DNA from 3 places in the Bradyrhizobium arachidis genome. Region 2 is predicted to be linked to each of the others. Evidence: predicted binding sites of a transcription regulator. Region 2 holds the regulator's gene; each other region holds the start of a gene.
What was found. Region 2 encodes LexA, which represses DNA repair genes until DNA is damaged. Its sites were predicted from a motif close to TGTTCNNNNTGTGTTCNG; they were not measured.
Positions count from the first base shown of each region.

Region 1: a site for LexA is predicted at 6,214-6,231, ahead of ruvC (crossover junction endodeoxyribonuclease RuvC). Genes of this name have one in related genera too.
Region 3: a site for LexA is predicted at 4,131-4,148, ahead of WN72_RS25855 (single-stranded DNA-binding protein). Genes of this name have one in related genera too.

Region 1 is NZ_CP030050.1:1,340,274-1,350,618, forward strand. Features, by position in the region: gene WN72_RS06590 (xanthine dehydrogenase family protein molybdopterin-binding subunit) at 1-500, opposite strand, end outside; gene WN72_RS06595 ((2Fe-2S)-binding protein) at 509-973, opposite strand; gene WN72_RS06600 (methyl-accepting chemotaxis protein) at 1,700-3,124, opposite strand; gene WN72_RS06605 (methyl-accepting chemotaxis protein) at 3,328-5,076, opposite strand; gene WN72_RS06610 (YebC/PmpR family DNA-binding transcriptional regulator) at 5,282-6,028, shown strand; gene ruvC (crossover junction endodeoxyribonuclease RuvC) at 6,262-6,789, shown strand; gene ruvA (Holliday junction branch migration protein RuvA) at 6,786-7,403, shown strand; gene ruvB (Holliday junction branch migration DNA helicase RuvB) at 7,400-8,458, shown strand; gene WN72_RS06630 (metallophosphoesterase) at 8,604-9,521, shown strand; gene ybgC (tol-pal system-associated acyl-CoA thioesterase) at 9,589-10,038, shown strand; gene WN72_RS06640 (nuclear transport factor 2 family protein) at 10,133-10,345, shown strand, end outside.
Region 2 is NZ_CP030050.1:5,656,777-5,667,121, forward strand. Features, by position in the region: gene WN72_RS26445 (SDR family oxidoreductase) at 11-766, shown strand; gene WN72_RS26450 (S41 family peptidase) at 840-2,177, opposite strand; gene WN72_RS26455 (alpha-hydroxy acid oxidase) at 2,497-3,630, shown strand; gene WN72_RS26460 (HAD family hydrolase) at 3,639-4,268, shown strand; gene WN72_RS26465 (hypothetical protein) at 4,436-4,630, shown strand; gene WN72_RS26470 (molybdopterin molybdotransferase MoeA) at 4,862-6,073, shown strand; gene lexA (transcriptional repressor LexA) at 6,250-6,951, shown strand; gene WN72_RS26480 (hypothetical protein) at 7,154-7,366, shown strand; gene WN72_RS26485 (hypothetical protein) at 7,561-7,995, shown strand; gene WN72_RS26490 (GAF domain-containing protein) at 8,199-9,140, shown strand; gene WN72_RS26495 (ComEC/Rec2 family competence protein) at 9,150-10,345, opposite strand, start outside.
Region 3 is NZ_CP030050.1:5,528,206-5,538,550, forward strand. Features, by position in the region: gene gyrA (DNA gyrase subunit A) at 1-2,724, opposite strand, end outside; gene WN72_RS25850 (DUF2306 domain-containing protein) at 2,893-3,291, opposite strand; gene WN72_RS25855 (single-stranded DNA-binding protein) at 3,490-3,987, opposite strand; gene WN72_RS25860 (outer membrane protein) at 4,411-5,172, shown strand; gene WN72_RS25865 (hypothetical protein) at 5,197-5,493, opposite strand; gene WN72_RS25870 (outer membrane protein) at 5,408-6,097, shown strand; gene WN72_RS25875 (outer membrane protein) at 6,266-7,018, shown strand; gene uvrA (excinuclease ABC subunit UvrA) at 7,330-10,305, shown strand.

The DNA.
Region 1 (10,345 bases), 4.3 Mb from region 2:
CGGCCGCTTGCGGCATGCGCGACCTCGCCCTTCGACGCGGTGCAGCTTGCAGCGTCGACGCCCCACTGGGTGGCTGCGGCCTGCACCAGCATGGCGCGTGCGGTGGCGCCGGCCTTGCGCAGCGGCAGCCACCAGGCGCGGATCGAGTTGGAATTGCCGGTGACCTGCAGTCCGAAGGTCGGGTTGCCGTAGAGCTTGTCGTTGGGCGGGGCGTGCTGCACCTCGACCTTGCTCCAGTCGGCATCCAGCTCTTCGGCGATCACGGCCGAGATCGACGTGTAGGTGCCCTGTCCCATCTCGACCTGCGGCATCATCAGCACGGTGCGGCCGGTCTCATCGATGCGGATGAAGGCGTTGGGCGCGAATTTGCCGTCCGTCACATCGCGTTGCACCGGCTCGTTGCCGGCGGCGCGCAGCGGCAGATGGAAGGCGAGCAGGAAGCCGGTGGCGAGGCCGCCGGTCAGGAGTGAGCGGCGGGAGACGCTATTGTGTGCATTCATGGCGGACCTCAAGATTGCTTGCCGTTGGCGGCGTGCTTGATGGCCTCGCGGATGCGGACATAGGTGCCGCAGCGGCAGATGTTGCCGGCCATCGCCGCGTCGATGTCGGAATCATCAGGATTGGGCGTTGCCGCCAGCAGCGCGGCGGCGGCCATGATCTGGCCGGACTGGCAATAGCCGCACTGGATCACTTCGGCATCCAGCCAGGCCTTCTGCACCTTCGCACCCGCAGGCGTGTTGCCGACATGCTCGATGGTGGTGACGGCCCGGTTCGCGACCGCGCTGACGGGCAGCACGCAGGAGCGCACCGCCTTGCCGTCGACATGCACCGTGCAGGCGCCGCATTGCGCGATACCGCAGCCGAACTTGGTGCCGGTCATCCCGAGAATGTCGCGCAGCACCCACAGCAAGGGCATTTCAGGTGGCGCGTCGAAGGATTTTTGTTCGCCGTTGATGGTGAGTGTCGTTGCCATGTGCATCCCCTTGCTCGACGAGCGCTTACGGCGTCGGCGATTTGCGCGCGACCATAATCATATCGATGCGAAACGAAGAAGCACCGACATTTCCGGCAATGCATATTTGCGCGAACGCAGCGCCCAGCCATGACGTTCACGAATTTGTGCGGCGATCGCAGCACGCGTTCTGGGCTAATTGATATGATAATCGTCATGTTTTGACGCATTTTCGTCGCGCGCGCCGCCGATCGCCGCAGATCGTCGTGCGAATGCGCAAAATCATGCGATGTCGAAATTCGTGCGATTGGGAAAGGCAGGGGTGGCACCCCGATGAAATCAATCGCGACGGCTTGTTGTTGTGCCCTCTCCCCTTGCGGGAGAGGGCAGCGATGTCAGTAGACGCAGACTCACTCGGGTGAGGGGGCTGTCTCCGCGTATGATCCTCTCTTATTCCGAGGCAGCTTTGCGCGCTGATAGAGACCCCTCATCCGGCGCCATAGCCGAAGCTTCGCTTCGGCGTTCCCAAGAACGGCGGCCAGAGGCCGCCTATGCCACCTTCTCCCGCAAGGGGAGAAGGGAGAGGAGCGCATGGCAATTTCGGAATAATAGCATTATGCGCCTGTTTTGCCCGACGGGTCAAGCCGCGCCAGGCCCGCCGACTGCAAGCCGCTGATTCCTCCCGCCCCGGCTACTGTGCATGGGGTTGTTTTCGAGGTTTTGATTCAAGGCCCCCAGCAGCGGTCGTCAGCCCTGCCGAAAACCCATCCGGAATGCGCCCCAGTGCCTGCCGCGGATCACGATCGGCGAGGACAGGTCCTTCATCAGTACGAACTGCCCGCCGCCCATGTCGCGGCGATAGGTCTGCAGCAGGAAGGGTTTTGTGTTGGCCGCGACCTTCTTCACCGCGCGGTCGGTGAACAGGCGGCGGTTGCGGCAGTTGGCGTTATTCCAGACCGGGTCCTTGCCCTGCGGCAGGCGGTAGTTCGGATTGTGGGTCGGCAGGTACCCGCCCCTGGCCCAGGCGACGCAGAACACGATGCGGGGATCGGATTTCTGGATCGGGTCCTGGATCGCGGGCAGCACGCGGTCGGTGAAGTCGACATAGTGCGTCTTGTACTGCTTGGGATCGGTGCCGGGGATCTCCCGGTAGTTCTCGTCCATGAGCTGGTCGAGCGTGATCTCGCCGCGGTCGATCGCGGCCTCGAACTCGGCCGAGATGCGCTTGGCGGTCTCGACGACGACGCGGATCAGCGGCGCGTCCGAGGTCTCGACGCCGCTGTCGGCGATCAGCGCGATCAGCGCTTCGGAGGTGTCGAGCAGCTTTGTCACGCGCTGGTCGGCGTTCTTGAGATCGCGCGAGGAGAGGTCGACGCCCTTGGCGAGCTCGTTGAGCTCGCTGATGACGGTGTCGCAATGCCCGAGATTGGAGGTCGCCGCGCGCGTGACGCTGTCGATCTCCGCTTCCACCGAGGCGAAGCCCTGCTGGACGCGCGAGATGATGCCGGAGATCTGCTGGGCGCCTTCGCCTGCGGTCTTCGCGCGCTGCGAGGCATCGCTGCTCTCGCCGATCAGGCCTTCGATCTGGCCGTCGAGGTCGCGCACGGTGTCGGAGATCTGATGCGTGGCCTGGCGGGTCGCTTCAGCGAGGTTCTTCACCTCGCTCGCGACCACCGCGAAGCCGCGGCCGGCATTGCCGGCGCGCGCCGCTTCGATGGTTGCGTTCAGCGCGAGCAGGTTGGTCTGCTTGGCGATCGCCTCGATCGAGCCGGACACTTTTGCGACCTGCGCCAGCGCCGAGCCGACCGCGCTCAAACGAGCCTCGATACGTTCGACGGCTGCGACCAGCTCGGAGATGTGGCTGACGGCGGTGTCGACTGCGCTGCGCGACTGCGCGATCTCGCCGACCGCGGCCGACGTCGTCGACTGCACCGCCTGTGATGCGTTGGCTATGTCGTGATTGGCCGAGACCATCGTCTCCGCCGTCTTCTGGAGATGGTGGAACCGTTCCGACTGGTTGGCGACGCGGTTTGCGACTTCCTGGACGTTGCCGGCAATATCGGCGAGCTCGACGCCGAGGCCGCCGATGCGGTCGGCGAGCTGGTCGATCAGCCGTTCAGCCAGCGTCCGGTTGGAGCCGGTGTCCATAACTGCAAGTTGTGCGACGGACATGTCTTAAGGGTCCTCCAGTCGGAGCCGTACGCCGGCCCCCCGCGGCATTCCCATTCCAACTCCGACGTTAAAGGATGATTCGCGGCTGACGTCTTGCCTGAGCGTGCACAAGGCGCAATTTGCGCCTTGGTTTTTCGCGCCCAGGTTTTTTGTGTGAGCATGGTCTCGTCGAAAAACCGCAGCCCACTTTTTCGGACCATGCCCTAGAGCTTGTAGGCGGTGCGGAATCCACCCCAGTGCCGGCCCTGCACGCGGATCGGCACGTCGATCTCGCGCATCATGACGGTGTTCCCGTTGCCCATGTCGCGCGCATAGCTCTGGACCAGGTACGATCGCAGGTTGCGCGCGGCGGCGAGCCCCGCCGGATCGTTGAAGATCCGTCGGTTGCGGCTGTTGGCCGTGTTCCAGGCGATATCGCCCGGCCGCTGCGGATGCGAATAGATCTTGTTGTGCACGGGCAGGAAGCCGTTGCGGTCGACCATGGCGCAGAACGCCATGCGCGGGTCCTTGGCGAGGAAGGCCTCCTGGAACGGCGGCAGCGCGCGGTCGGCCCAGTCCAGATAGCGGGTGCGGTATTGCTGCGGATTGGTGCCGGCGATGTCCGCGTAATCGGTGTCGAAGAGATCGTCGACCTTGACCTCGCCGCGCGCAAGCGCCTGCTCGAAGATCTGGGTCAGCGCGTTGCCCGCTTCCATGGCGCGGGTGACGAACTCGGTGTTCTCCTCGTGGATCGACCAGAGCCTGTCCTCGATCTTCTCGGAGAGCTCGGCATTGGGGGCAATGAACTGCGCGCGGGCGCCGGCCTTGGACTGCTCGATCACGCGCAGGCGGCAGGCGCCGACGTCTTCGAGGCTGCCTTCGATCATCGTGTGCGGTGCCAGCCGCCCAGCGTCGGCGCCGCCGATCAGCACGCCGTCCATCGCAATCTCGTAGACCGGCATCACGCCGCGCGACGTCTCGAATTTGAGATGGCAGGGCAGCCGCTCGGTCTTGCGGCGATCGTCGTGCTCGCTCTGGCGCAGCAGCACGGCGCAGCGCGATTTCAGCTTCTGCGCGAAGGTGGTGACCGCCTTGCCGGCGCTGGCGACGTTCTCGCCATGGGTCTCGGCGGCCTTGGTCGCGGCGTCGATCTCGGCTGCGCTCTCGCCGACCGAGATGATGAACTCCGAGGCGCTGGCGGCATTGCCGGAGACTTCGCTCGTTGTGGCGTTCTGCTCGGCGACCGCGCCGTTGACGGTGTCGAACACCGGGCGGATCGCCTCGATCGCCTGCGAGATCCGGTGCACGGCGTCGGCGGAGCCGGCGGCATCGCGCTGCAGCGCGTCGATCTTCTTCGAGATCTCTTCCGTGGCGCCTTGCGTCTGGACCGCGAGCGCCTTCACCTCGGTGGCGACGACCGCAAAGCCCTTGCCGGCCGCGCCCGCACGTGCGGCCTCGATGGTCGAGTTGAGCGCGAGCAGCGTCGTCTGCCGTGCGATCTGCGCGATCAGGTTGACGACGTTGCCGATCGCCGCGGAGGACTCGCGCAGGCGGTCGACATTGGCGCGGGCTTCCTGCGCCGCGGTGCTGGCCTCATCGGCGAGCTTGGCGGCCGCGCGGACCTGGGCGCCGATGCCTTGCGCGGATTGGGTGAATTTGTCGGCGGCATGAGCGAAGGTCGAGGCGGTCGACTGCGCGGCGTTGGTGCGGCCGGTGAGGGCGTCGGTGCGGTCGCGGATGTCGGCCAGCGTCGCGGCGGTCGCCTCAGCGCCGCCGGCCACCGAATTGGCGGCGCGCTCGAGCTGGCGAATCATCGCCCCGAGCTCGAGTTCCAGCAGTTCCAGGATTTCCCGGGCCGAATCGCCCTCAGCGGCCGGGGCGGGCTCGGAATGGGCCGTCGGCCGCACAGTCTGCGGGGCGACCGCAGGCGCAGCCGTATCCGGCAGACGCTTCCGAAATAGTCCGAACGCCATCGGGTTTCTCTTGTCGGGGAACGGTCAGGCGCTATTTTCGCAATCCGGAATGAAATCAGGGTTAACGGTGCCTGACCTCTAGGCAGGGGGCCTTACGGTATTACCTTAAAGTCGTAGAGCCTCTTTCATTCCGGTGGGTGGAGGGCCTATAAGGCCGCGCTTCCCTAAGCTCACCTTGGCGCACGATTCCTTTACGAGACCACGCATGGCCGGACATTCCCAATTCAAGAACATCATGCACCGCAAGGGGCGGCAGGATGCGCAGAAGTCGAAGCTGTTCGGTAAGCTGGCGCGGGAAATCACCGTCGCGGCCAAGCTCGGCACGCCCGACCCCGCCATGAACCCGCGCCTGCGCGCCGCCGTGATCGCCGCGCGCCAGGAGAACATGCCGAAGGACAATATCGAGCGCGCCATCAAGAAGGCGCTCGGCAGCGACGGCGAGAACTATGACGAGATCCGCTACGAAGGTTATGGCCCGGGCGGCGTCGCCGTCATCGTCGAGGCGCTGACCGACAACCGCAATCGCGCCGCCTCCGACATCCGCTCCTTCTTCACCAAGTCGGGCGGCAATCTCGGCGAAACCGGCTCGGTTTCCTTCATGTTCGACCGCACCGGCATCATCGAATACGACCGCAGCGTCGCCGATGACGATGCGGTGCTCGATGCCGCGATCGAGGCCGGTGCCGACGACGTCGTCTCCGGCGAAGGCGGCCACGAGATCTACGCCTCGACCGAGAGCTATCGCGACGTCGCCAAGGCGCTGGAGGCCAAGTTCGGCGAACCGCGCAAGGCCGCGCTGATCTGGAAGCCGCAGAACACGGTCGCCGTCGACGACGAGACCGGCGAGAAGCTGCTCAAGCTGATGGACCTGCTCAACGAGCACGACGACGTCCAGAACGTCTACGCCAATTTCGAGGTGTCGGACGCGCTGGTCGCGAAGATGGGCGGCTAGGCCGTCCGGTAGCCTCATCCACCGCTGTCATCGCCCGCGAAGGCGGGCGATCCAGTATTCCAGAGGCGCCAGCGGATACGGAGAAGCCGCGGCGTGCTGGATACCCCGCCTTCGCGGGGTATGACGACGGAGTATGAAGTGGGCAGCCCTGCTCACCCGAGACATCCCACTTCCCCTGTTACTTCCGTTCTGTTTCTGTTTCCCCCATCGCAGCCAGCCGCTATCACTGGCCCATGACCGCGCTCCCGATTCGTGGCCCCGTTCGCATCATCGGCATCGACCCCGGCCTGCGCCGCACCGGCTGGGGCGTGATCGAGGCTGAGGGCAACCGATTGATCTACGTCGCTTGCGGTTCGGTGGAGCCGCGGGACGATCTGCCGCTGTCGAGCCGGCTGCTCGCGATCCATGAAGGGCTTGCGGCCGTTCTGTCCGATCACAAGCCGATCGAAGCCGCGGTCGAGCAGACTTTTGTCAACAAGGACGGCGTTGCGACGCTGAAGCTCGGCCAGGCCCGCGGCGTCGCCATGCTGGCGCCTGCAATGTTCGGCATCTCTGTCGCCGAATATGCGCCGAACCAGGTCAAGAAGACCGTGGTCGGCGCCGGCCACGCCGACAAGCAACAGATCGCGATGATGCTGAAGATATTGCTGCCGAAAGCCGAGCCGCCGTCCGCGGACGCTGCCGACGCGCTCGCCATCGCCATCACTCACGCTCACCACCGCCAAAGCACGGCGCTCCGGCTAAAGGTGGCGGGACTATGATCGGCAAGCTCAAGGGCCTGATCGATTCCTACGGCGAGGATTTTGTGATTCTCGACGTCGGCGGCGTCGGCTATCAGGTGCACTGTTCCTCCCGCACGTTGCAGCATCTGCCTTCGCCGGGTGAAGCGGCCGTGCTGTCGATCGAGACCTACGTCCGCGAAGATCAGATAAAGCTGTTCGGCTTCCGGACCGACCAGGAGCGCGAATGGTTTCGTCTGCTCCAGACCGTGCAGGGCGTCGGTGCCAAGGTCGCGCTCGCCGTGCTCGGCACGCTGCAGCCTTCCGATCTCGCCAACGCCATTGCGCTCCGCGACAAGGCCGCGGTGGCGCGCACGCCCGGCGTCGGCCCCAAGGTGGCCGAGCGTATCGTCACCGAATTGAAGGACAAGGCGCCGGCCTTCGCCAGTGTCGATCCGGCCGTGGTGCATCTCGCCGGCGCCGTCGACGATCAGCGCGCGCCGCGCCCCGTTGCAGATGCGATCTCCGCCCTGGTCAATCTCGGTTACGGCCAGCCGCAGGCCGCCGCGGCCATCGCATCGGCATCGCGCAGCGCGGGTGAAAGCGCCGAGACGGCGCAGCTCATCCGCCTCGGCCTGAAGGAGCTCTCGAAATGAGCGATCCCAAGGCCAACCGCATGGTCTCGCCCGAGCGCCGTAGCGACGATGTCGGCGACACTGCGCTGCGTCCACAGTCGCTGTCCGACTTCGTCGGCCAGCAGCAGGCGCGCAAGAACCTCTCGATCTTCATCGAGGCCGCACGCAAGCGCGGCGAGGCGCTGGACCACGTGCTGTTCGTCGGTCCTCCCGGCCTCGGCAAGACCACGCTGGCGCAGATCGTGGCGAAGGAGCTCGGCGTCGGCTTTCGTGCGACATCAGGCCCCGTCATCGCCAAGGCCGGCGATCTCGCCGCGCTGCTGACCAATCTCGAAGAGCGCGACGTGCTCTTCATTGACGAGATCCATCGCCTCAGTCCCGCGGTCGAAGAAGTGCTCTATCCCGCGATGGAGGACTTTCAGCTCGACCTCATCATCGGCGAGGGGCCGGCGGCGCGCTCGGTGAAGATCGAGCTGTCGAAATTCACCCTCGTCGGCGCCACCACACGCGCCGGCCTGCTCACCAATCCCTTGCGCGACCGTTTCGGCATTCCGGTCCGGCTCAATTTCTACACCATCGAGGAGCTCGAGAGCATCGTCACGCGCGGCGCCCGCGTGCTCAATGTCGGCATGAGCACTGATGGCGCCAACGAGATCGCGCGCCGCGCCCGCGGCACGCCGCGCATCGCCGGCCGTCTGCTCCGCCGCGTGCGCGATTTTGCTTCAGCCGCCAATGCCGAGCAGATCGACCGCAAGATCGCCGACCACGCGCTGAGCGCGCTCGAGGTCGACGCGGCGGGCCTGGACGCCATGGACCGCCGCTACCTCTCGACCATCGCGCTCAACTATGGCGGCGGCCCGGTCGGGGTCGAGACGATGGCCGCAGCGCTGTCCGAGCCGCGCGATGCGATCGAGGACATCATCGAGCCTTATCTGATCCAGTGCGGGTATCTCCAGCGCACCCCGCGCGGCCGGTTGCTTACCTCGCACGCCTTCCGCCATCTCGGCATCGCCGAGCCCTCGCGCGACGCGGCGGCACAGTTCGGCCTGTTCGGCACGGACGAGAGCGACGACTGATCGCGTCGAAAGGGTCCGGTTGTCATGAACTTCCGGTAATCTTTGTGCAGGCAATTTGCACGAGGATGCGGACGGTCTGCACCAGCGCACCCCAATTCCGCTTCAATCGGGCCGCATCAAGAAAGTGCATCACGTTCGGGCTTCCATGATCTCGCGTCGTCATCTCATCCGGTCCATCGGCGGCCTGTCCGCCCTCGGCGTCTCGACCGCCGCCTATGGCGTCGGTGTCGAGCCGATGCGGCTCCGCGTCACCCGCTATCATCCGACCCCGCGGCAATGGCCGGCGGATCTTCGGCTGAAGATCGCGGCGGTCGCCGACATCCATGCCTGCGATCCCTGGATGTCGCTGGAGCGGATCGAGGCGATCGTCGACCGCACCAACGCGTTGAATGCCGATCTCATCGTGCTGCTCGGCGATTATGTTGCCGGCGTTCACCAGGTCACGCGCATCATTCCGTCGAGCGAATGGGCGAGGGTGCTGTCCGGCCTCAAGGCACCGCTCGGCGTGCATGCCGTCATGGGCAATCACGATTATTGGGACGACCGGACCGTGCAGCGGGCCGGCCGCGGGCCGACCGTCGCGCATCGCGCGCTGGAGGCGGCCGGCATTCCGGTCTACGAGAACGACGCCGTGCGCCTCACCAAGGACGGCCGCTCCTTCTGGCTCGCCGGCCTCGGCGATCAGCTCGCCTTTGCGCCGGCGCAGCGCTTCCGCAGCACGGCGCGGTTCGGTGTCGACGATCTCGAAGGCACGCTGGCGAAAGTCACCGACGATGCGCCAATCATCCTGCTCGCGCATGAGCCCAACATCGCCTGGCGCGTGCCGGCGCGCGTCGCGCTGCAGCTGTCCGGCCACACCCATGGCGGCCAGGTCCGCCTGCTCGGCTGGTCGCCGGCTGTTCGGGGTCCGAATAGCGGGAAGCTCGCCTATGGTCATGTCAGGATGAAATGCGACGTCATCATCTCCGGCGGCCTCGGTTGCAGCTTGATGCCGATCCGCGTCGGCGTACCGCCTGAGATCGTCGAGGTGACGCTGGGGCGGACGGCCCCGGTCGTATCCTGACACGCTTGCGCAGCAGGCCGTTTTTGCGCAAAACGGGCCGGTAGCAAAAAGCCAAGAGGCCCGCGACGTGACTGCCCATCTCGACGGCGAGATCCGCGACGGCCGCCACCACATGCAGGTCCGCGTCTATTACGAGGACACGGATTTCTCCGGCATCGTCTATCACGCCAATTATCTGCGCTACATGGAGCGCGGGCGTACCAATCATCTCAGGCTGATGGGCGCAGAGCAGCAGGCGCTGTTCGACCAGCCCGAGACCGAAGGCGCCGGCTTTGCCTTCGTCGTGCGCTCGATGCACCTCGACTTCCTCAAGCCCGCACGGATGGACGACGTGCTCGATGTCGTGACGTGGCCGATTGCGGTGAAGGGCGCCTCGATCATGCTGGCGCAGGAGGTGCGACGCGGTGACGACGTGCTGGTTAAGGCCGAGGTCCGCGTCGCCTTCATCAGCGGCGGCCGCGCCCAGCCAATCCCGAAATCAATTCGTGCGCTGATGAAAGCCGATTTGATTTCCTGATCGCCCGATAAGTGATCGGCCGATAGGTGACAGCCTATCGACTCCACCGCGTACGGGGATAGATTTGCGGCCGCCACCAACCGATGAGGCCACCATGTCGCGCCCGCCGCTTCCGCCCTTCACCCGTGAGACCGCCGCGCAAAAGGCGCGCATGGCCGAGGATGCCTGGAATTCGCGCGATCCAGTGAAGGTGTCGCTCGCCTATACCGAGGACAGCCGCTGGCGCAACCGCTCCGAAGTGTTCCAGGGCCGCGAGGCCATCGTCGCCTTCCTGACCCGCAAATGGGAGAAGGAGCAGGACTACCGC
Region 2 (10,345 bases):
GGCGGCAACCATGAAGATGACCGGCAACACGATCCTCATCACCGGCGGCACCAGCGGCATCGGCCGCGCGCTGGCCGAAGCTTTCCACGACCGCGGCAATCGCGTCATCGTCACCGGCAGGCGGCAGGCCCTGCTCGATCAGATCGCGGCTGAACGCCCCGGCCTGATCGGCCTGCCGCTCGACCTCGATGATGCCACGGAGCTACCGCGCCTGTCGGCTGATCTGTGCGCGCGCTTCCCCGAGCTCAACGTGCTGATCGCCAATGCCGGCATCTCGCGGCCGGAGGACATGACGGCGGACGGCTGGGATGCTTCCGATGCAGAAGCCATCGTCGCGACCAACATTGTCGGCGTGCTGCGCGTCACGGCGGCATTTCTGCCGCTCCTGAAGACGCAGCGGAACGCCACGATCATCGCGACCAGCTCGAACCTTGCCTTCGTGCCCCGCGCCGACTTCCCGACCTACTGCGCCAGCAAGGCGTTCCTGCACTCCTGGCTGCAATCATTGCGGCACCAGCTCCGCAGGATTCCGGTCGAGGTGCTGGAGCTCGCGCCGCCCTATGTGCAGACCGAGCTCACCGGCACGCAGCAGGCCAGCGACGCGCGCGCCATGCCGCTTGCCGCCTACATCGCGGAAGTGATGCAACTGCTGGAGCTGCGGGTTCACCCTCGCGACGAGGTGCTGGTCGAGCGCGACCGCGCCCGCCGCTGGGCCGAGCGCGACGGCCGCTACGAGGCGACCTTCGCAGCCATGAATCCGAGCTGAGCCGGCGCCCAAAACGAATTCGCCCGGGAGCGGTATCCACTCCCGGGCGATCGATGTCTCGACGTTGTAGGGTTTAGTTCGGCACCGCAGCCTTCGGCGCGGGCTTGGCGGCGACCGCATTCGCGGTCTGGCCGTGGAGGAAATCGTAAGCCGCGTGCAGCGCCTTGTCGTCCTCCTCCTTCGGAGGAACGTAGGACTGCGATCCGGTCTGCTCCGTGCCGTCGGCAGCCGAGAGGTGGCCGCGCATCTGCGACTCCGCCATGGTGTCCATCCGGCCCTTCAGCTCCGCCGGCACGTCCTGGAGGATCTCGATGTCGGGCGCGATGCCCTGGGCCTGGATCGAGCGGCCCGACGGCGTGTAGTAGCGCGCGGTGGTCAGCGCCAGCGCGCCGTTGCCGGTGCCGAGCGGGATGATGGTCTGCACCGAGCCCTTGCCGAACGAGCGCGTGCCGATGATCGTCGCGCGCTTGTGATCATGCAGCGCACCGGCCACGATCTCCGAGGCCGAAGCCGAACCGCCATTGACCAGGATCACGAGCGGCTTGCCCTTGGTGAGGTCGCCGCCATGCGCGGTGAAGCGCTGAGTCTCTTCCGGATTGCGGCCGCGGGTCGAGACGACCTCGCCACGCTGCAGGAAGGCGCTCGATACCGACACGGCCTGGTCGAGCAGGCCGCCCGGGTTGTTGCGCAGGTCCATCACATAGCCGACGAGCTTCTCCTGCGGGACCTGCTTGGAGATCGCGGCGATCGCCTTCTTCAGCCCGTCGGTGGTCTGCTCGTTGAACGAAGTGACGCGGATATAGCCGATGTCGCCATTCTCGACATGGAATCGCACCGGGCGCACGTGGATGATCTCGCGCGTGATCGCGACATCGAGCGGCGCATCCGCGCCCTTGCGCACGATCGTGAGCTTGGTCTTGGTGTCGACCGGCCCCTTCATCTTGTTGACGGCCTGCTCGAGCGTCATGCCCTGCACGGCCTCGCCGTCGATCTTGGCGATGAGGTCGCCGGACATTATGCCGGCCTTGGATGCCGGCGTGTCGTCGATCGGCGAGACGACCTTGACCAGGCCCTCCTCCATCGTGACCTCGATGCCGAGGCCGCCGAACTCGCCGGAGGTGGTCTCCTGCATCTCGGTCCAGGCCTTGTCGTTCATGTAGCGCGAATGCGGATCGAGCGATGTCACCATGCCCGTGATCGCACCTTCGATCAGCTTGGCATTGTCGGGCTTCTCGACATAGCTCGCCTTCACGCGCTCGAAGACCTCGCCGAACAGGTTGAGCTGGTTATACGCATCATCCGCGCTCGCTGCCGCCCGTGCCGCCCATACGCCGCCATGGGGGCTCGCTACCAGAAGGGTCAGACACGCTCCGGTGAGCGCGCCCAGGGGGAACAGCAGGGATTTCCGCATGGAGGGCCTTCTTAGCTGGCGGTTCTCTTTGGAGGTCTGGAAGCCGCCATGCAAATGGCGATCCAGCCCGCTTCTCACAACACCATTCAGGTTTCTTCATGGCCGGGCTGCCACGCTGGCGGGTGCATGGCAAAAATCCCTCTCGCCAAAAAGCCTTGGCCCGAGACCTAAACTTTTGGCAACGTTCCGAAATCGTTTCACGCACAGCGGAATCGGTCGGATGGGCCACGCCTCGCAGGTATGCGATCTTAGGATGGTTTTGCAGGTCCGGACGGGCTAAGGCGATGAGACAAGGCTTCAAATTCTCGGGAGGATAACAATGAACGAAGCACCCCGCATCCGGCCGGAACGGAACGTCGAGCTCGGCGCCAGCAACGAGCCGTTCCAAAATCTGCACGAATTCGTCCGGAAGGCGCGTGCCAACCTCAACCAGAATGCCTGGGACTACATCGTCGGCGCCGCCGAGACAGAGACCACGATGCGCCGCAACCGCATGGCGCTGGACGAGATCGCCTTCCGCCCGCGCGTGCTGCGTGACGTCCGCAAGGTCGACGGCTCGGTCGAGCAGTTTGGCCGCAGGATGCGCCTGCCGGTGGTGCTGGCCCCGGTCGGCGCGCTCGAGATTTTTGACCCCGATGGCGCCGCGAGCGTCGCGCGCGCGGCCGGCACCTTCGGTGCGGCGCATATGCTGAGCTCGGTGTCGGAGCCTGGTCTGGAGAAGACCGCCGAGGCTGCCCCCGATGCGCTGCGCCTCTACCAGCTCTATGTCCGCGGTGACGATGCCTTCGTCGCCGATGTCGTCGCCAGGAGCGAGAAGAACGCCTACGCCGCGTTCTGCCTGACCGTGGACACCGCCCATTACAGCCGTCGCGAACGTGACATCGCCAAGCGCTATGTTCGCGAGAGCCGCCTGCGCGCCACCGGGGGCGACTACCAGAAGGGCCTGGAGTGGCGGACCGTGAAGATGATCAAGGACAAGTTCAAGATACCCCTGATCCTCAAGGGCATCGCCACCGCCGAGGATGCGCTGATCGCGCTCGACCATGGCGTCGAGTGGATCTACGTCTCCAACCATGGCGGGCGCCAGCTCGATCACGGCCGTGGCGCCATGCATGTGCTCCCTGAGATCGTCGAGGCCGTGAAGGGCCGCGCCAAGATCATGGTCGACGGCGGCTTCTGCCGCGGCACCGACATCGTCAAGGCGGTAGCGGCGGGCGCCGATCTCGTCGGTATCGGCCGGCTGCAATGCTGGGCGCTGGCGGCGGCGGGCGAAGCCGGCGTCACGCGGATGCTGGAACTGCTGGAGGACGAGGTGCTGCGCTGCCTCGGCCTGTTGGGCGCCACATCCTTCGCCGAGGTCAGCAAGTCCTGCCTGCATCCGGCGACCGCGACCAATGCGCCGGGCGTGTTCAGCGGGTTCCCGCTGTTCGATCACGACCCCTACCGGTACTGAATGAAAGGATGCAGGTGACCTCGCTCTCTCCCGGCAGCGCCGATGCGCTTCTGTTCGATCTCGGGCGCGTGGTGCTCGACATCGATTTCTCCAAGGCGATCGACTGCTGGGCGGGACATGCCGGCTGCAAGCCCGAAGCCATCGTCGCGCGCTATGTGCGCGACGAGGCCTACCGGCTGCACGAGGTCGGCAAGATCAGCGACGAGGACTATTTCGCCTCGCTGCGCACCTCACTCGGGATCGGCATTTCCGACGCGCAGTTCCTGGAGGGCTGGAACGCGATCTTCGCCGGCGAGATGCCGGACATTGCCGAGCTGTTGCCGCGCGCGGCGCGGCAAATGCCGCTCTACGCCTTCTCCAACACCAACCGGCCGCACGTGGACTATTTCTCGAAGGAATATGCCGACCTGCTCGGCCATTTCCGCGAGGTCTACCTGTCCTCCAGCATCGGCCTGCGCAAGCCGGACGCGGAGGCTTTCGACCATGTCGTGGCCGCCATCGGCGTGCCGGCCAACCGGATCGTATTCTTCGACGATCTTGCCGAGAACATCGAGGGAGCCCGCGCCCGCGGCTTGACCGCGGTGCATGTGACCTCGCCCACCGATGTCGGGAACGCCTTGAAGGCACTCGGGGTTTGACGTTGGGGGCCGGTTCGGCCCGTCGCTGGGGCGCGCCGGTGCTGGACCTAATTTGGCGCAAAATGAGGAACCCAATCACTTTGTGCAATTTTGTACGGAGTTCCCGGAACGAATACCGGCTTCCGGACTCATGAGTCCGTTGGGAATTCTACATCAGGCTTATCGTCGTGTTGGGCAAAACCTACCTCACCAAGCAGGCCTCGCTGCTGATGAAATACGCCAGAACCACCTCGGATTCTGAGCTCTCCGCCAAGCTGATCAGCAAGGCCGCCGACCTGAAATCGCAGGCCGATCCGCTGCCCGACAAGGATCAGAGTCCCAAAGCGCCGGACGTCAGTCCGGACGAGCAGCCGGGGAGTTGACCGATGCTGGCCGTGGCACTCGTCCTTCTCGTCCTCGCCATGGCCATCCTCGTCCCGGTCTGTCTCGCCTTCTGGATCATGCCGCGGCGGACTTGACGTCTATCCTTCACTGCAGAGCGGACAACGCAGGATGAATCATCCTGCGTGATCGCCTTTTTGCCTCTGCGCCTGCACTCGGCTAGAACTCTCGCCGCCGATTTGCCCGAACGGGCGCAGCTGGAGTTTTCACCCGTGGCCCTGATGCCGGTTTCTGACGCGCTTGCCGCGGTGCTTGCCGGCGCAGAGCCGCTGCCTGAAGAAATGCTCGCCCTCGACCAGGCCTTCCAGCGCGTGCTTGCCCACGACGTCGCGGCGCGGCGCACCCAGCCGCCGCAGGCGATGTCGGCGATGGATGGCTATGCGGTGCGTGCGGCCGACGCCGCCAAGATCGATTCCCAGCTTACCGTGATCGGCGAGGTCGCGGCGGGGCGGCCGTTTGCAGGATCGGTCGGCGCCGGCGAAGCCGTGCGGATCTTCACCGGCGGCGTCGTTCCCGACGGCGCAGACGCGATCGTGATCCAGGAGGACACGGTTGCGGACGGCAGGCGCATCACGATCAAGGAAGCGGCCGTGACGGGACGACACATCCGCCCCGCCGGCGTCGATTTCAGCGAGGGCGACGTGCTGCTGCGCAAGGGCATCCGGCTGACGGAGCGCGACCTCGCGCTCGCCGCCGGCATGAATCACCCGTTTCTACCCGTCCACCGCCGCCCGAAGGTCGCGATTCTCGCCACCGGCGACGAGCTGGTGATGCCGGGCACCACGCCTGGCCCCGGCCAGATCGTCTATTCCAACGGCTATGCCCTGCACGCGCTCGCCCGCAGCGAGGGCGCCGATACCGTCGATCTCGGTGTTGCCGCCGATACCCTGGACGCCACCACCGCGGGCATACGCCGCGCCCGCGCGAGCGGCGCCGACATCCTGATCACCACCGGCGGCGCCTCGGTCGGCGACCACGATCTGGTCCAGCAGGCGCTGAAGGCCGAGGGCACCGCGATGACGTTCTGGAAGATCGCGATGCGGCCCGGCAAGCCGATGATGCATGGAAGGTTGGCGGCGATGCGCGTGATCGGCCTGCCCGGCAATCCCGTGTCATCCTATGTGTGCGCCTTCCTGTTCATGGTGCCGCTGATTCGGGCGCTGTCGGGCCGCTCCGTGATTCACCATCGCCGCGAGCGCGCGGTGCTGGGCCGCGACGTCGGCGCCAACGACCAGCGCGAAGATTATCTGCGCGCACGCCTGGAGACGCGCGACGACGGCACGCTGATCGCCCTTCCCGTCAATCACCAGGATTCCTCGCTGCTTGCGAATCTCGCTGCGGCACAGGCACTTCTCGTGCGCGCGCCGTTCGCGCCGAAGGCCGAAGCCGGCACACCTTGCGAGGTGCTGCGCCTGCCGGTCTGAACGCGCTGGCCACACGCGTGACGCGAACTTTGTCGCGTTCACGGTAAATTAAGCAGTTGCGGAACATGTATCGAACATATAGTGTCCGTTCATGATTTGTTTCGAGCATGCAGCGGCTTATCGCTGAATTCAGCGTCTCGGAATCGAACGACATCAACCGGGGGATTTTGGTCGAGATGTTAACGCGCAAACAGTACGAGCTCCTGCGGTTCATCAGCGAGCGACTGAAGGAAAGCGGCGTACCGCCCTCCTTCGACGAGATGAAGGACGCGCTCGATCTGCGCTCGAAATCAGGCATCCATCGCCTGATCACCGCGCTCGAGGAGCGCGGCTTCATCCGCCGCCTGCCCAACCGCGCCCGCGCCATCGAGGTGATCAAGCTGCCCGAGCTGCAGGCGGCCGCCGGCAATCGCCGCGGCTTCACGCCGAGCGTCATCGAGGGCAATCTCGGCAAGGTCCGCACGACCTCCAGCCCGCCTGCGGACGAGGGCGAGCGTCCCGTCGCGGTGCCGGTGATGGGCCGGATCGCGGCCGGCACGCCGATCGAGGCGTTGCAGACCCGCAGCCACACCATCAGCGTCCCGCCCGATATGCTCGGCTCGGGCGAGCACTACGCGCTCGAAGTGCGCGGCGATTCCATGGTGGAAGCCGGCATCCTCGACGGCGACATGGCGCTGATCCAGCGCAACGAGAGCGCCGACACCGGCGACATCGTGGTGGCGCTGATCGACGACGAGGAAGCGACCTTGAAACGCTTCCGCCGCCGCGGCGCCTCGATCGCGCTCGAGCCCGCCAATGCGGCCTATGAGGTGCGCATCCTGCCGCCGAACCGGGTCAAGATTCAGGGCAAGCTGATCGGGCTTTATCGGAAGTACTGATACCGCAAGTACTAAGCGCGCTGTCCGCGCGCTTCGATCGGCATCGCCGACCAGAGATCGGAGCGGATGATTGTCCGCTCCCGCTGGATAGTCTTTCTGGTTTCGCGCAGATTATCCGGCCCCTCCTCTAGCGCTACATCCTCGCCACGCCGCACGAAGCAGCACCGCTCCGGATCGGCTTTCGAAGGTTGGAGGAGATGTCATGCGCAAGATCATCCTGAGCACAGTAGCAGCGGCGCTGATCGCAGCATCAGCATCGCAAGCCGTTGCCGCACCATCGCACCGCCATGTCCGTAAGGAGACGGCCAAGGAAACGACCATGAGCGAGCAAGTCCGCAACGCGCGCAATGCGCTCACGCAACCATCACAACCGGTCTGGCCATACTCCGGTTGGTCGGCGCCGGCTGGCCACTGATACGCCCACCGAATGCACGAAAGCAGGCTTTGTTCCCGGGGGATTCGGGAAAGATAATGTGATCGCACGCTGCGGCAGCGAGCCGCAGATTTGCCTATAACCGGGCAGACGCTATGATGCTTCCACTCTGATAGAGGCCTGCGCCTCGTAAGACAGAGGCGCGGGTTGCTATCTCCGCATGAGGAGCACCCACGATGTGTGACTACAGCCTGCATGCCGTCGCATCGCGCCCTGCCGAGGTCGGCGAGACGATCGTGACGACAACGTTCCGCGGCACCTCGACGCGCGGCTTTGCCTCCGCGGCCGATCCGACCGTCGCGGTCTGCCTGCTGCCGGGAACGGAGCTCGCCTTCGCCGACAACGTCCGCTACGACAATCGCTGGATCTGGACGCGCACCGTCAACTCGCGTGTCGGCAAGTTCGGCAAGATTGATCCGCACATTCCCGATCGCCATCATGACGCGATCGAATTCCCCGACGGCAAATACGTCCTGGTGACTCAGCTCGTCGAAGGCCAGCAGGCAACCGTGCTGCAACTGCCCGTGACCCAGCCGCTCGGCGAGCGCGAGCACAAGCCGCAGGTCAGTGCCGAGAACCGCCCGACAACGCCGCGTCTGCCGATCGGTTGAAGCAGATATCCCCGGCCGCCAGGTCGGAGCCCGGAATTGAGATCGCCATCGCCGGCCGCGGCCGGCGACGTGGTGTTGTTTGTGTCTCTCGATATCCCACCTTCCCGTCGCACGAAGTTTGCGCGGCGCTGCCTGAATTTTGAACGTCCGTTTCACAGGCAAATGGCCGATGCTGTTCCGGCTTGGGACGGCGGACGGACTCGATGAAAACCTTCATTCGTGTCGTTGAACTCTGGGTGCCCGACAGGACGCGCATGCGTCTGGAATTCGGCGGCGGCCTCTACGGCGAAGGGCTGTCCGCGTTCAGGGCTGTGAGCGAAGATCTGCACTTCGGATATGACGAGGGGCTCCCCGGCAAGGCCTGGGCGTCCGGCCACCCGGTGATCCTCACCAAATTCGCCAACTCCTATTTCAAACGGACCGACCAAGCCCTTGCAGCCGGTCTCACCTGCGGCGTCGCGGTGCCGGTCTTTGCAGGCGAATTCCTGCAAGCGGTGATGGTGCTGTTCTGCGGCGACGACGAGGCGCATGTCGGCGCCATCGAGCTCTGGCACAACGACGCCGATACGTCCCACGAGATGAGGCTCGTCGACGGCTACTATGGCACCGCCGACATGTTCGAGTTCAACTCCCGCCACACCAGGTTTCCGCGCGGCTTCGGCCTGCCCGGACGCACCTGGAAAGCGGGCCTGCCGCTGATCATCAAGGACCTGCACAACGCCAAGAGCTTTCTGCGCTGGGAGGACGCGGCCGAAGTCGGGATCAACCTCGGCGTCGGCATCCCCTACCGAGCCGGCACTGAGAAGACCTGGGTTCTGACATTCCTCTCCGCGCAGGCAACGCCGATTGCGCGGCGCTTCGAGATCTGGGTGCCGAACGAGATTCGTTCGGCGCTGGTCTTCCACGCCGGCGATTGTGGCGCGCAGACCGACCTCTCCGCGCTCTATGCGAACAAATCCATCGCCAGGAGCGAGGGCAGCATCGGCGGCGCCTGGGCCACCGGCATGCCCGCGCTCAATGACGATCTCGCGCATGACGGCTCGATCTCCGGCTCCGAGGCCCAAACAGCCGGACTGAGCCGGATGGTGGCGCTACCGGTGATCGGAGGTGCGGGACTCGACGCCGTGCTGGCCTGGTACTTGTAGCCGATCTGCTCAGTCATCGGCCTGCAAGTCGGCCTCGGACGGCGTTGCGTCCCGGTTGCGGAGCGTCGCCGCCTGCGGCGCAAGGCTCGTCCCGAAATCAGCCTCGCTCGCGATCGCCGGCGACCATGGACGGTCCGTGCCCCTCGCCTTCACTGCCTGGACCGCGAAGCCGTCGCCGCGATGTGTCAGGGCGAGCGCTCCTTGTGCGGCAAGACGCTGCCGGTCGACCACCATCGCCGCGCAATCCGGCGGCGCGGGCCTTGCCGTCACCACCAGTGCAGCGCGACTGCAATCATCCGCCAGCGCGTCGATCCGAAGGGACAGCGCCACCAGCCGCCCGTCGGCGAGCGGCGTGACGCAGCCGGCCTCGTCGCATGACCCGCCGTCAGCCAATGCGGCACTGCCGGCCTCGCGCGCATCGGCGTCGGCGGCGAGCCACTCCTTGAGCAGAAAACCGTCCTTGCTGGCCCTGATCAGATGCAGGCGCCCGTCCCTGCCCCGCACCGCGACGCTCTGGCCGTCCCCGGCAATCAGAATGTCGGGCTGGCGCGCCGCGAGGCCCCAGAGGATCGCCGCCAGCAGCACCACGGCGCCGGACCAGCGCAGCGGCGTGCGCAACAAACCCATCACGATGACCCCGAGGCTCGCCGCGATCAGCGGGCCTATGCCGAAGGCCGGGATGCGGCCGACCGCGCCTGGCAAGCCCGCCACCCAGCGCGAGACTGCGATCATCCAGTCGATGCCGATCCCCATCAGCCACCAGAACACGCCGTCGAGCCCGAACGGTGCCGCAAGCAGGCTCAATAGCCCGGCCGGCATGACCAGCGCCGAGACCACCGGCATGGCGCCGAGATTGGCGAGCACGCCGAACGGCGTGACGCGGTGGAAGTGGAAGGCGGCGTAGGGCGTGGTCGCAAGCCCCGCGATCAGCGAGGCCAGGAACAGCATCGCGATCTCGCGCCCGCCCCACAGCGCGATCCGCGCGGTCGTGGAATGATCGGGCGAGGCAAACAAATTGGGCATGCCGATCTGCACCAGCGCAACAAGTCCCAGCGTCGCGGCGAAGGACATTTGAAAACTCGGATGCACAAGTGCTTCCGGCGCGACCGCGAGCACGATCAGCGCTGCCACGGCCAGCGTGCGGAACGTGATGGCCCGGCGGTCGACCATCACTGCGATCAGCACCACCGCCGTCATGAAGAACG
Region 3 (10,345 bases), 130 kb from region 2:
GTTCTCGCCGTTGCCGCTCTCGGCCTCTTCCGTGATGTGCTCGACCGAGACCACGTGCTCGTCCTCGGCGGTATCGAACACGATGACGCCCTGGGTCGAGCGGCCGGCGATGCGGATGCCTTCGACCGGGCAGCGGATCAGCTGGCCCTTGTCGGTGACCAGCATGATCTGGTCCGCATCCTCCACGGGGAAGGACGCAACCAGGTTGCCGTTGCGGTTGTTGACGCTCATGGCGACGATGCCTTTGCCGCCGCGCCCCGTCGTGCGGTACTCGTAGGACGAGGTCCGCTTGCCATAGCCGTTGACGGAGACGGTCAGCACGACCTGCTCCTGCGCCGACATCTCGACATAGCGCTCCTGCGGGAGCTGGAAGCTGCCGGAGGTCTCCTCGGCCTCCGTATCCGCCGCCCCCTCTTCGGCCGCGGTTTCGCCGGCGACCGCGCGGCGCATCTTCAGGTAAGCCGAACGCTCGTCGGATGTGGTCTCGACATGGCGCAGGATCGCCAGCGAGATCACCTTGTCGCCCTCGCCGAGTGCGATGCCGCGCACGCCCATCGAGGTGCGGCCGGTGAACACGCGCACGTCGGGGACCGGGAAGCGGATGCACTGGCCGCCCGCAGCGGTCAGCAGCACGTCGTCGCGCTCGGTGCAGATCTGGACGTCGACGATCGCCTCGCCGTCGTCGAGCTTCATGGCGATGATGCCGGAGCGGCGGACGTCGACGAAGTCGGACAGCTTGTTGCGCCGGACGTTGCCGCCGGTCGTCGCAAACATCACATCCAACTGGGCCCAGGTGGACTCATCCTCGGGCAGCGGCATGATGGTGGTGATGCGCTCGCCCTGCTCCAGCGGCAGGATGTTGATCAGCGCCTTGCCGCGCGCGTTCGGCGCAGCCATCGGCAGGCGCCAGACCTTCTCCTTGTAGACCTGGCCGCGAGACGAGAAGAACAGCACCGGAGTATGAGTCGATGCGACAAAGAGCCGGCTGACGAAGTCCTCGTCGCGGGTCTGCATGCCGGCGCGGCCCTTGCCGCCGCGGCGCTGCGCCCGGTAGGCCGACAGCGGCACGCGCTTGACGTAGCCGGCGTGCGAGACGGTGACGACCATGTCCTCGCGCTGGATCAGGTCCTCGTCCTCGACCTCGCCTTCCTGCTCCATGATCACGGTGCGGCGCGGGGTGGCGAACTCGGCCTTCACCTCGGCAAGCTCGGTCTTGATGATGTCGAGGATGCGCGCTCGGGAGCGCAGGATATCGAGATAGTCGCCGATCTCGCCGGCGAGCTTTGCCAGCTCTTCGCCGATCTCGTCGCGGCCGAGTGCGGTGAGGCGCGCCAGCCGCAGCTCGAGGATCGCCCTCGCCTGCTCCAGCGACAGTCGGATGGTGCCGTCCTCGTTGATGCGATGGCGGGGATCGTCGATCAGCGTGATGATGTCCTCGACGTCGCGCGCAGGCCAGTCGCGCGTCATCAGGGTCTCGCGTGCGGCAGCCGGCGTCGGCGAATGCCGGATCACGCGGATGATCTCGTCGATATTGGCGACCGCGATCGCAAGGCCGACCTGCTCATGCGCGCGCTCGCGCGCCTTGCGCAGCTTGTACTTGGTGCGGCGGGTGACGACCTGCTCGCGGAAGCCGACGAAGATCGTCAGCATGTCCTTCAGGTTCATCGTCTGCGGACGGCCAGAGTCGAGCGCGACGGCATTGACGCCGAAAGAGGTCTGCAGCGGCGTGAACTTGTAGAGCTGGTTCAGCACCACGTCGGGCACGGCGTCGCGCTTGAGCTCGACGACGACGCGGTAGCCGTCGCGATCGGACTCGTCGCGCAGATCGGAGATACCCTCGATCTTCTTTTCCTTGTAGAGCTCGGCGATGCGCTCGACCATCGTCGCCTTGTTCACCTGATACGGAATCTCGGTGATGACGATCGCCTCGCGCTCTTTCCGGACCGTCTCGAACGTGACCTTGCCGCGCATCACGATCGAGCCGCGGCCGAGATGATAGGCGCTGCGGATGCCCTGGCGACCCAGGATGATGCCGCCGGTCGGGAAATCCGGGCCCGGAATGATGTTGTTGAGCTCGTCGATGGTCAGCGAGGGGTTTTCGATCAGCGCGACACAGGCGTCGATGACCTCGCCGAGATTGTGCGGCGGGATGTTGGTGGCCATGCCGACCGCGATGCCGCCGGCGCCGTTGACCAGCAGGTTCGGGAACCGCGCCGGCAGGACCACCGGCTCCCGCTCGGAGCCGTCATAGTTGTCCTGGAAATCGACCGTGTCGTCGTCGATGTCCTCAAGCAGCTTCAGCGCGATCTTGGTCAGGCGGGATTCGGTGTAGCGCATCGCCGCCGGCGGATCGCCGTCGACCGAGCCGAAATTGCCCTGTCCGTCGATCAGGGGCGCGCGCATCGAGAAGTCCTGCGCCATGCGCACCAACGCGTCGTAGATCGCCTGGTCGCCATGGGGGTGGTACTTACCCATGACCTCACCGACGGCACCGGCGGACTTCTTGTGTTTCTTGTCCGGGGTGTCGCCGCGATTGTTCATCGCGTAGAGGATGCGGCGATGCACCGGCTTCAACCCGTCGCGCGCATCGGGCAGCGCACGCGACACGATCACGCTCATGGCGTAATCGAGGTAGGACTTCTTCATCTCCTCGTAGATCGAGACGGGGCGAATGTCCGAGGGTTGCGCCGGCTGGTCGCCGGGCTTGTTGTCGTCGTCAGCCAAGGGGAAATCCGGTGAGGTTTTATCTGGGAATCATATAGCGCATCGCCCCCCCGATAACCACCCTTGCAGGGCCAAGGGAAGCGCTTTTTCCGACTGTTTTTCCAGAGACTTACGCACTCCGCGCCGGTGCTGGAACAAGGCTCGAAATCGGCCGGCGCAAACCGCGCCTTAAGCCCCGAAAATCACCCGGTGCATGATCCGCCCGGGCACCAGCGTGAACAGCCCCGCCACCACCAGGGCACCGGCGAAAATGAAGATCATCATCCGCCGGTGATCGGCGACGCGATGGGTGTGCGCCCGCCACACCGCGAGCGGCAGCACGACGAGCGTGAAGATCGACAACAGATGGATCGGGCTGAACGGCCCGACCAGACGGATCTGGTGGATCCAGAACGACGAGGCGGCTACCGCGACCATCAGGAGGACCCAGATCCAGCCGATGGTCCGGTGCGGCAGCGTGCCCTTGGGCGCGGCGAACTGGACGAGGCCGAGCACGAAGGCGGCCATTGCGGCAAAGGCATGCAGCGGGATCGCTGGAGCGGCCTCAAGCAGCGGCGCGAGGTTCATGCGACGCGTCCTCCGATCGGCGGGAGAGCCATGTAAACAGGATTAACATTAAGTTAATACCATTCACATCATCGCCGGTCAAAGGCTTGAAGCAGCACTTGAGGCAGGCCCGGAAAAACCGAGCCTTGCCCGCCAATTGGTAGGGATCCTGTCGCTTTACGCGAGCGGGCGCCGCTCGTGGAGAGACGCTCGCGAGCCTCAGAACGGGATGTCGTCGTCCATGTCGCTGTTGCGGCCACCGCCGCCAGCGGCCACGGGACGGCGCGGCGCGCTGCTGACGGGGCCCGAGGAGCCGAAATCGCCGCCCGGCTCGTCGCCGAAGCTGCCGCCTCCTCCGCCGCCGCCGCGGCCGTCGAGCATCGTCAGGGTCGAGTTGAAGCCCTGCAGCACGACCTCGGTGGAGTACTTCTCAGCGCCGCTCTGGTCGGTCCATTTGCGGGTCTGGAGCGCGCCCTCGATGTAAACCTTGGCGCCCTTCTTCAGGTACTGCTCGGCGACCTTGCAAAGACCTTCGTTGAAGATCACGACGCGGTGCCACTCGGTCTTTTCCTTGCGCTCGCCGCTGTTCTTGTCGCGCCAGGTCTCCGAGGTGGCGATGCTCAAATTCGCGATCGGCCGCCCGTCCTGGGTGCGGCGGATTTCAGGATCCTTGCCGAGATTTCCAACCAGAATGACCTTGTTGACGCTTCCCGCCATCGCCGCTCTCCACTCCAAATGCCACTGAATTCCGGAACGGCGCGCCCGCGCTGCCGCCTTGTTGAGCCGACCTATACGCTTACGAGCGCCGATCGGCCCGCCACACCCTCGGTTATCCCCACATATAGCATGGGCCCGAATTTTGTTCCAGATTTGTTCCTACTGAAAGATTATGCAACCCAAACGTGCATACCGGAACCCAGTGCCACTGTGCACGTCACAATGAATTGGAACCCGACCGCACGGAAAAACGCTTAACATTCATTAGGTTACTCGCAGACAATTGCCCAGCGACTGTTGCATTCCAGCGACGGATTCTGCCTGCCGGTTGAGCTAAAGTTACGTTGGAATTGTTCATATGGGCGTCGCGCCTGATTGACCGCTTTGGGGACCTCTGGAGCGGACGACACTGGGGAGACTGCAATGAAGAAAATTCTGTTTGGCACAATTGGTATCGTTGCGTTGGGTCTGTCTGCACCTGCGAGTGCAGCGGATCTTGCGGCGCGTCCCTACACCAAGGCGCCGCCGCCGATGGTTGCCACTATCTATGACTGGAGTGGCTTTTACATCGGCATCAACGGTGGCTGGGGTACGAGCCGCAATTGCTGGGACTTCGTGACGCCTGTCGTCGGCACGCTGATCACAGACGGTTGCCATGACGCATCGGGCGGCACGGTCGGTGGTCAGATCGGCTATCGTTGGCAGTCCGCCAACTGGGTGTTTGGCGTGGAAGGCCAAGGCAACTGGGCTGACTTCAGCGGAAACAACGTCAGCCCGACCGCCCCGGCTCAGCAGGACCGTACGCGGATCGATGCCTTCGGCCTGATTACTGGCCAGGTCGGCTATGCCTGGAATAATGTTTTGTTCTACGTAAAGGGCGGTGGCGCGGTCGTGGGCGACAAATACGACCTCATCGTCGGGCCAGGTTTCGTGGGTGCGGGCACTACCTTCGGTTCGGCCCGGGAAACCCGCTGGGGCGGAACGGTCGGCGCGGGTCTCGAATTTGGCTTCGCCCCAAACTGGTCGGTTGGCGTCGAGTATGATCACATCTTCCTCGGCCATCGTAACGTCGATTTCACCTTCGGCGGCGCGTTCGTTCAGACCGAACGCATCGGCCAGGACGTCGATATGGGCCTCGTTCGCGTGAACTATCGCTGGGGCGGCCCGGCCATCGCGAGATACTGATATCCATCTGATATCATTTGGAGATCAAAGGCCGGCCTCGCGCCGGCCTTTTTGCTGGATGCGGGTGGCGCGACAATCTGTCAGCAATTGTGACGTTTTGTGGGTGTCGTGGCTTTTGAGAGACACAACTTGCGGCTTTGGTGGTGTAAGCACGCCGTCAGTTGGACCACAGCGTCCGATGCCCTTCTGCGCGCGGAAGGCAACAACAGAAACTGGGACTGGGATTTTGATTGAGATGAAGAAGGTTTTGTTGGCTTCGGCCTGTTTGTTCGCTCTGGCTGCCCCCGCGTCGGCGGCTGATCTCGCGGCTCGCCCGTACACGAAGGCTCCGGTGGCTGTGGCCTCGGTCTACAACTGGACCGGCTTCTACCTCGGTATCGTCGGCGGCGGCGCCTGGGAAAACGCTTCGGGCGACCCGAAGATGAAGGGTGGCTTCGTCGGCGGCACCGCCGGCTACAACTGGCAGACCGGCAATGTCGTGTTCGGCATCGAGGCCGACGGCGCTTGGGCTGACGTCAGCGCGACGGCGACCGGCGCGACCGTCGTCCCGGGCTTCGGCGTCGTGACCGCGACCGCCACCTCGAAGACCGACGCGATGGGCACGGTGCGTGGCCGCATCGGCTGGGCCGTCAACAACGTCCTGTTCTACGGCACGGGCGGCTACGCCTGGATCGACAACAAGATCACCCTCTCCGCGCTCGGCGTGAGCGCGTCGGACAGCAAGTGGCACTCCGGCTGGACCGTCGGTGCGGGCGTCGAAGCGTTCATCGCGCCGCAGTGGTCGATCAAGGGCGAGTACCTGTATCGCAGCCTCGCTGGCGAGACCTACTTCGCCGGCGCCCTGCCCACCGGCACGCTCAACTTCCACACCGTGCAGGTCGGCGTGAACTATCACTTCGGCGGCCCGATCGTCGCCAAGTACTGATCTCAAGAAGTACTGAGCTTCGTCTCACGACCGACGTCACATCGTCACGAAAGGCCGGCCTCGCGCCGGCCTTTTTGTTTTCGCGCGACCTCGCGCCCAACCGTCATGGAATCGAGAGTGCGGTGTGCATTGCGCCGCTGATTGGCTCCGATGCGTTGGGGAATTGACATGAAGACGTTGGTGCTGGCCTCGGTCAGCTTGCTCGCGCTCGGCGCGCTCGCACCGGCCGGTGCTGCCGATCTGCCGCTGTACAAGGCGCCGGTGGCGCCCGTGCTCGCCTATGACTGGATCGGCGCCTATGTCGGCATCAATGGCGGCGGCGGCCTTGCGCACGCCTGCTGGAGCGTCGTCGCTGTCGCCGGCGTTCCCATCGACCCGGCCGTCGGCGAGGGCTGTCACAATGCGAGTGGCGGCACAGTGGGTGCTCAACTCGGATATCGCTGGCAGAAGGCGCGCTGGGTGCTCGGCGTGGAAGCTCAGGGCAACTGGGCCGACTTCAAGGGCAGCAATGTCAGCTTCGTGCTGGCGCCGCTCAACAACCGGACCACGATCAACAGCTTTGGCCTGTTCACCGGCCAGCTCGGCTACACCGTGAACAGCCTGCTGTTCTACGGCAAGGCGGGCGCAGCCGTCGCGCACGACAGGTACGACGAATTCATTCCGGGCGTTGGCGTCGTGTCCAATACCCTGAGCCAGACCCGCTGGGGCTATAGCGCCGGCTTTGGCGTGGAATACGCCTTCGCGGAGAATTGGTCCGTCGGCGGCGAGTACGACCATCTGTTCCTCGGGCATCACGGCGGCGACCTCGCCAGCGCGATCCTCGTCCCACCCGTGCGTACCGAACGGATCGGCCAGGACATCGATATCGGACTGATCCGCGTCAACTATCGCTGGGGCGGCCCCGTCGTCGCCAAATACTGATCCGCCAAAGACCAATCCCCAAGGGACTCCTCCAGGTCCTGCTTGAATGCGGATTGCCCCCAAGATCCGCATCTAAACGCGAACAAAGGGCCGGCCACGTGCCGGCCCTTTGCCTGTTCCGCGCCCTGCTCCTGCCAGATGCCGCCAGCGCGCCAACAATCCGTTGACGATTCGCAACTGCCTCTGGAAATCCGTCGCCGTTCTTCCTACGTTCGCTGCCATACCCATCGGCGCCGATCCCGGTTCCGGGCGAAGCGTGCCTTTTCGTTGGCGCGATCGCGCGCTTTTGGGATTCCTTGAGGGCAACTCGGATGGATGAAGTGATCAAGGCGAAGCGCCAACAGCAGAACGCGGGCTCGAGCCTGCGCGCAATTACGATCCGTGGCGCGCGCGAGCACAACCTCAAGAACATCGACGTCGAGATTCCCCGCGACAAGCTCGTGGTCTTCACCGGGCTCTCCGGCTCCGGCAAATCCTCGCTCGCCTTCGACACCATCTATGCCGAGGGCCAGCGCCGCTACGTCGAGTCGCTCTCGGCCTATGCCCGCCAGTTCCTTGAGATGATGCAGAAGCCTGACGTCGACCAGATCGACGGCCTGTCGCCGGCGATCTCGATCGAGCAGAAGACGACCTCGAAGAATCCGCGCTCGACCGTCGGTACCGTGACCGAGATCTACGACTACATGCGCCTGCTCTGGGCCCGCGTCGGCGTGCCCTATTCGCCGGCCACGGGCCTGCCGATCGAAAGCCAGACCGTCTCGCAGATGGTCGACCGCGTGCTGGCGCTGCCGGAAGGCACCCGCCTCTATCTGCTCGCCCCGGTCGTGCGCGGCCGCAAGGGCGAGTATCGGAAAGAGCTCGCCGAATGGCTCAAGAAGGGCTTTCAGCGCGTCAAGATCGACGGCACCTTCTACGAGCTGGCCGAAGCGCCCAGCCTCGACAAGAAATTCCCGCACGACATCGACGTCGTGGTCGACCGCATCGTGGTCCGTGCCGACATCGGCCAGCGCCTCGCCGAGAGCTTCGAGACCGCGCTGAAGCTCGCCGAGGGCCTTGCCGTCGTCGAGTTCGCCGATGCGCCCGCAGCCGCGCCTGCCGAGGAAAAGAAGAAGACCGCAAAGATCCACGACAAGAGCGGCCCCGAGCGCATCCTGTTCTCGGAAAAGTTCGCCTGCCCCGTCTCCGGCTTCACCATCCCCGAGATCGAGCCGCGCCTGTTCTCGTTCAACAACCCCTATGGCGCCTGCCCGGCCTGCGGCGGCCTCGGTGTCGAGCAGCATGTCGACGAGGACCTCGTCATCCCCGACAAGGAGCTCGCCATCGGCAAGGGCGCGATCGCGCCCTGGGCCAAATCGTCGTCGCCCTATTACACGCAGACGCTGACGGCGCTCGGCAAGCACTACAAGTTCACGCTGACCACCAAATGGAAGGATCTGCCCAAGAAGACGCAGACCGCGATCCTCCATGGGTCGGGCGAGGACGAGATCAAGTTCTCCTACGAGGATGGCGTCCGATCCTACGACACCAAGAAGCCGTTCGAGGGCGTCATCACCAACATCAACCGCCGCTACCGGGAAACCGAGAGCGAATGGGCGCGCGAGGAGCTCGCGAAATACTTCCACGACGTGCCCTGCGGCGCCTGCAACGGTTTCCGGCTCAAGCCCGAGGCGCTCTGCGTCAAGGTCGGGGCTAAGCATATCGGCGAGATCTCGGAGCTGTCGGTCAGGAAGGCCGGCGAATGGTTCGAGACCGTGCCGGCGGCGCTCAACGCGCAGCAGAACGAGATCGCCGGGCGCATCCTGAAGGAGATCCGCGAGCGCCTCACCTTCCTGCTCGACGTCGGCCTCAACTATCTCACCCTGTCCCGCTCCTCCGGCACGCTGTCCGGCGGCGAGAGCCAGCGCATTCGCCTGGCCTCACAGATCGGCTCGGGCCTGACGGGCGTGCTCTACGTGCTGGACGAGCCTTCGATCGGCCTGCACCAGCGCGACAATGCGCGTCTGCTCGACACCCTCAAGCGCCTGCGCGACCTCGGCAACACCGTGGTCGTGGTCGAGCATGACGAGGACGCCATCCGGCTTGCCGACTACGTCCTCGACATCGGCCCCGGCGCCGGCATGCATGGCGGCAACATCGTCGCCGAAGGCACGCCCGCCGAGATCATGCGCAACCCGAAATCGCTGACCGGCAAGTACCTGACCGGCGAGCTCGAGGTCGAGGTGCCGGAGCGGCGCCCGCCGAACCATCGCCGCACCATCAAGGTGGTGAACGCGCGCGGCAATAACCTCAAGAACGTCACCGCCGAGATTCCGCTCGGCCTGTTCACCTGCGTCACCGGCGTCTCCGGCGGCGGCAAGTCGACGCTGCTGATCGACACGGTCTATCGCGCCATCGCCCGCAAGCTGAACGGCGCCAGCGAAGGCGCCGCTCCCCACGACCGCATCGAGGGTCTCGAGCACATCGACAAGATCATCGACATCGACCAGTCGCCGATCGGCCGCACCCCGCGCTCGAACCCTGCGACCTATACCGGCGCCTTCACGCCGATCCGCGAATGGTTCGCGGGCCTCCCCGAAGCCAAGGCGCGCGGCTACGAGCCCGGCCGCTTCTCCTTCAACGTCAAGGGCGGCCGCTGCGAGGCCTGCCAGGGCGACGGCGTCATCAAGATCGAGATGCACTTTCTGCCCGACGTCTACGTCACCTGCGACGTCTGCAAGGGCAAGCGCTACAATCGCGAGACGCTGGAGGTCCTGTTCAAGGGCAAGTCCATCGCCGACGTGCTCGACATGACCGTCGAGGAAGCCGCCGAGTTCTTCAAGGCAGTGCCGCGCGTGCGCGAGACTTTTCAGACATTGCACCGCGTCGGGCTGGATTACATTCACGTCGGCCAGCAAGCGACGACGCTGTCAGGCGGTGAAGCGCAACGCGTCAAACTGGCAAAAGAGCTGTCCAAGCGCGCCACCGGCCGCACGCTCTACATCCTGGACGAGCCCACCACCGGCCTGCACTTCCACGACGTCAAGAAGCTCCTGGAGGTGCTGCACGAGCTGGTGGCACAGGGCAACACGGTCGTGGTGATCGAGCACAATCTCGAGGTCATCAAGACCGCAGACTGGGTCATCGACCTCGGCCCCGAAGGCGGCGACGGCGGCGGCGAGATCGTCGCCTGGGGCCCGCCGGAGGATATCGCGAAGGCGCCACGGAGCTATACCGGCAAGTTTTTGGAGCCGGTGCTGAAGAAGGCGCGGAAGCCGAAGCGAAGGAGCACGAGCGAGGCGGCGGAGTAAGCGAACCGAGCGAAATCCGCCGACAATTGGTCCAAGGGAG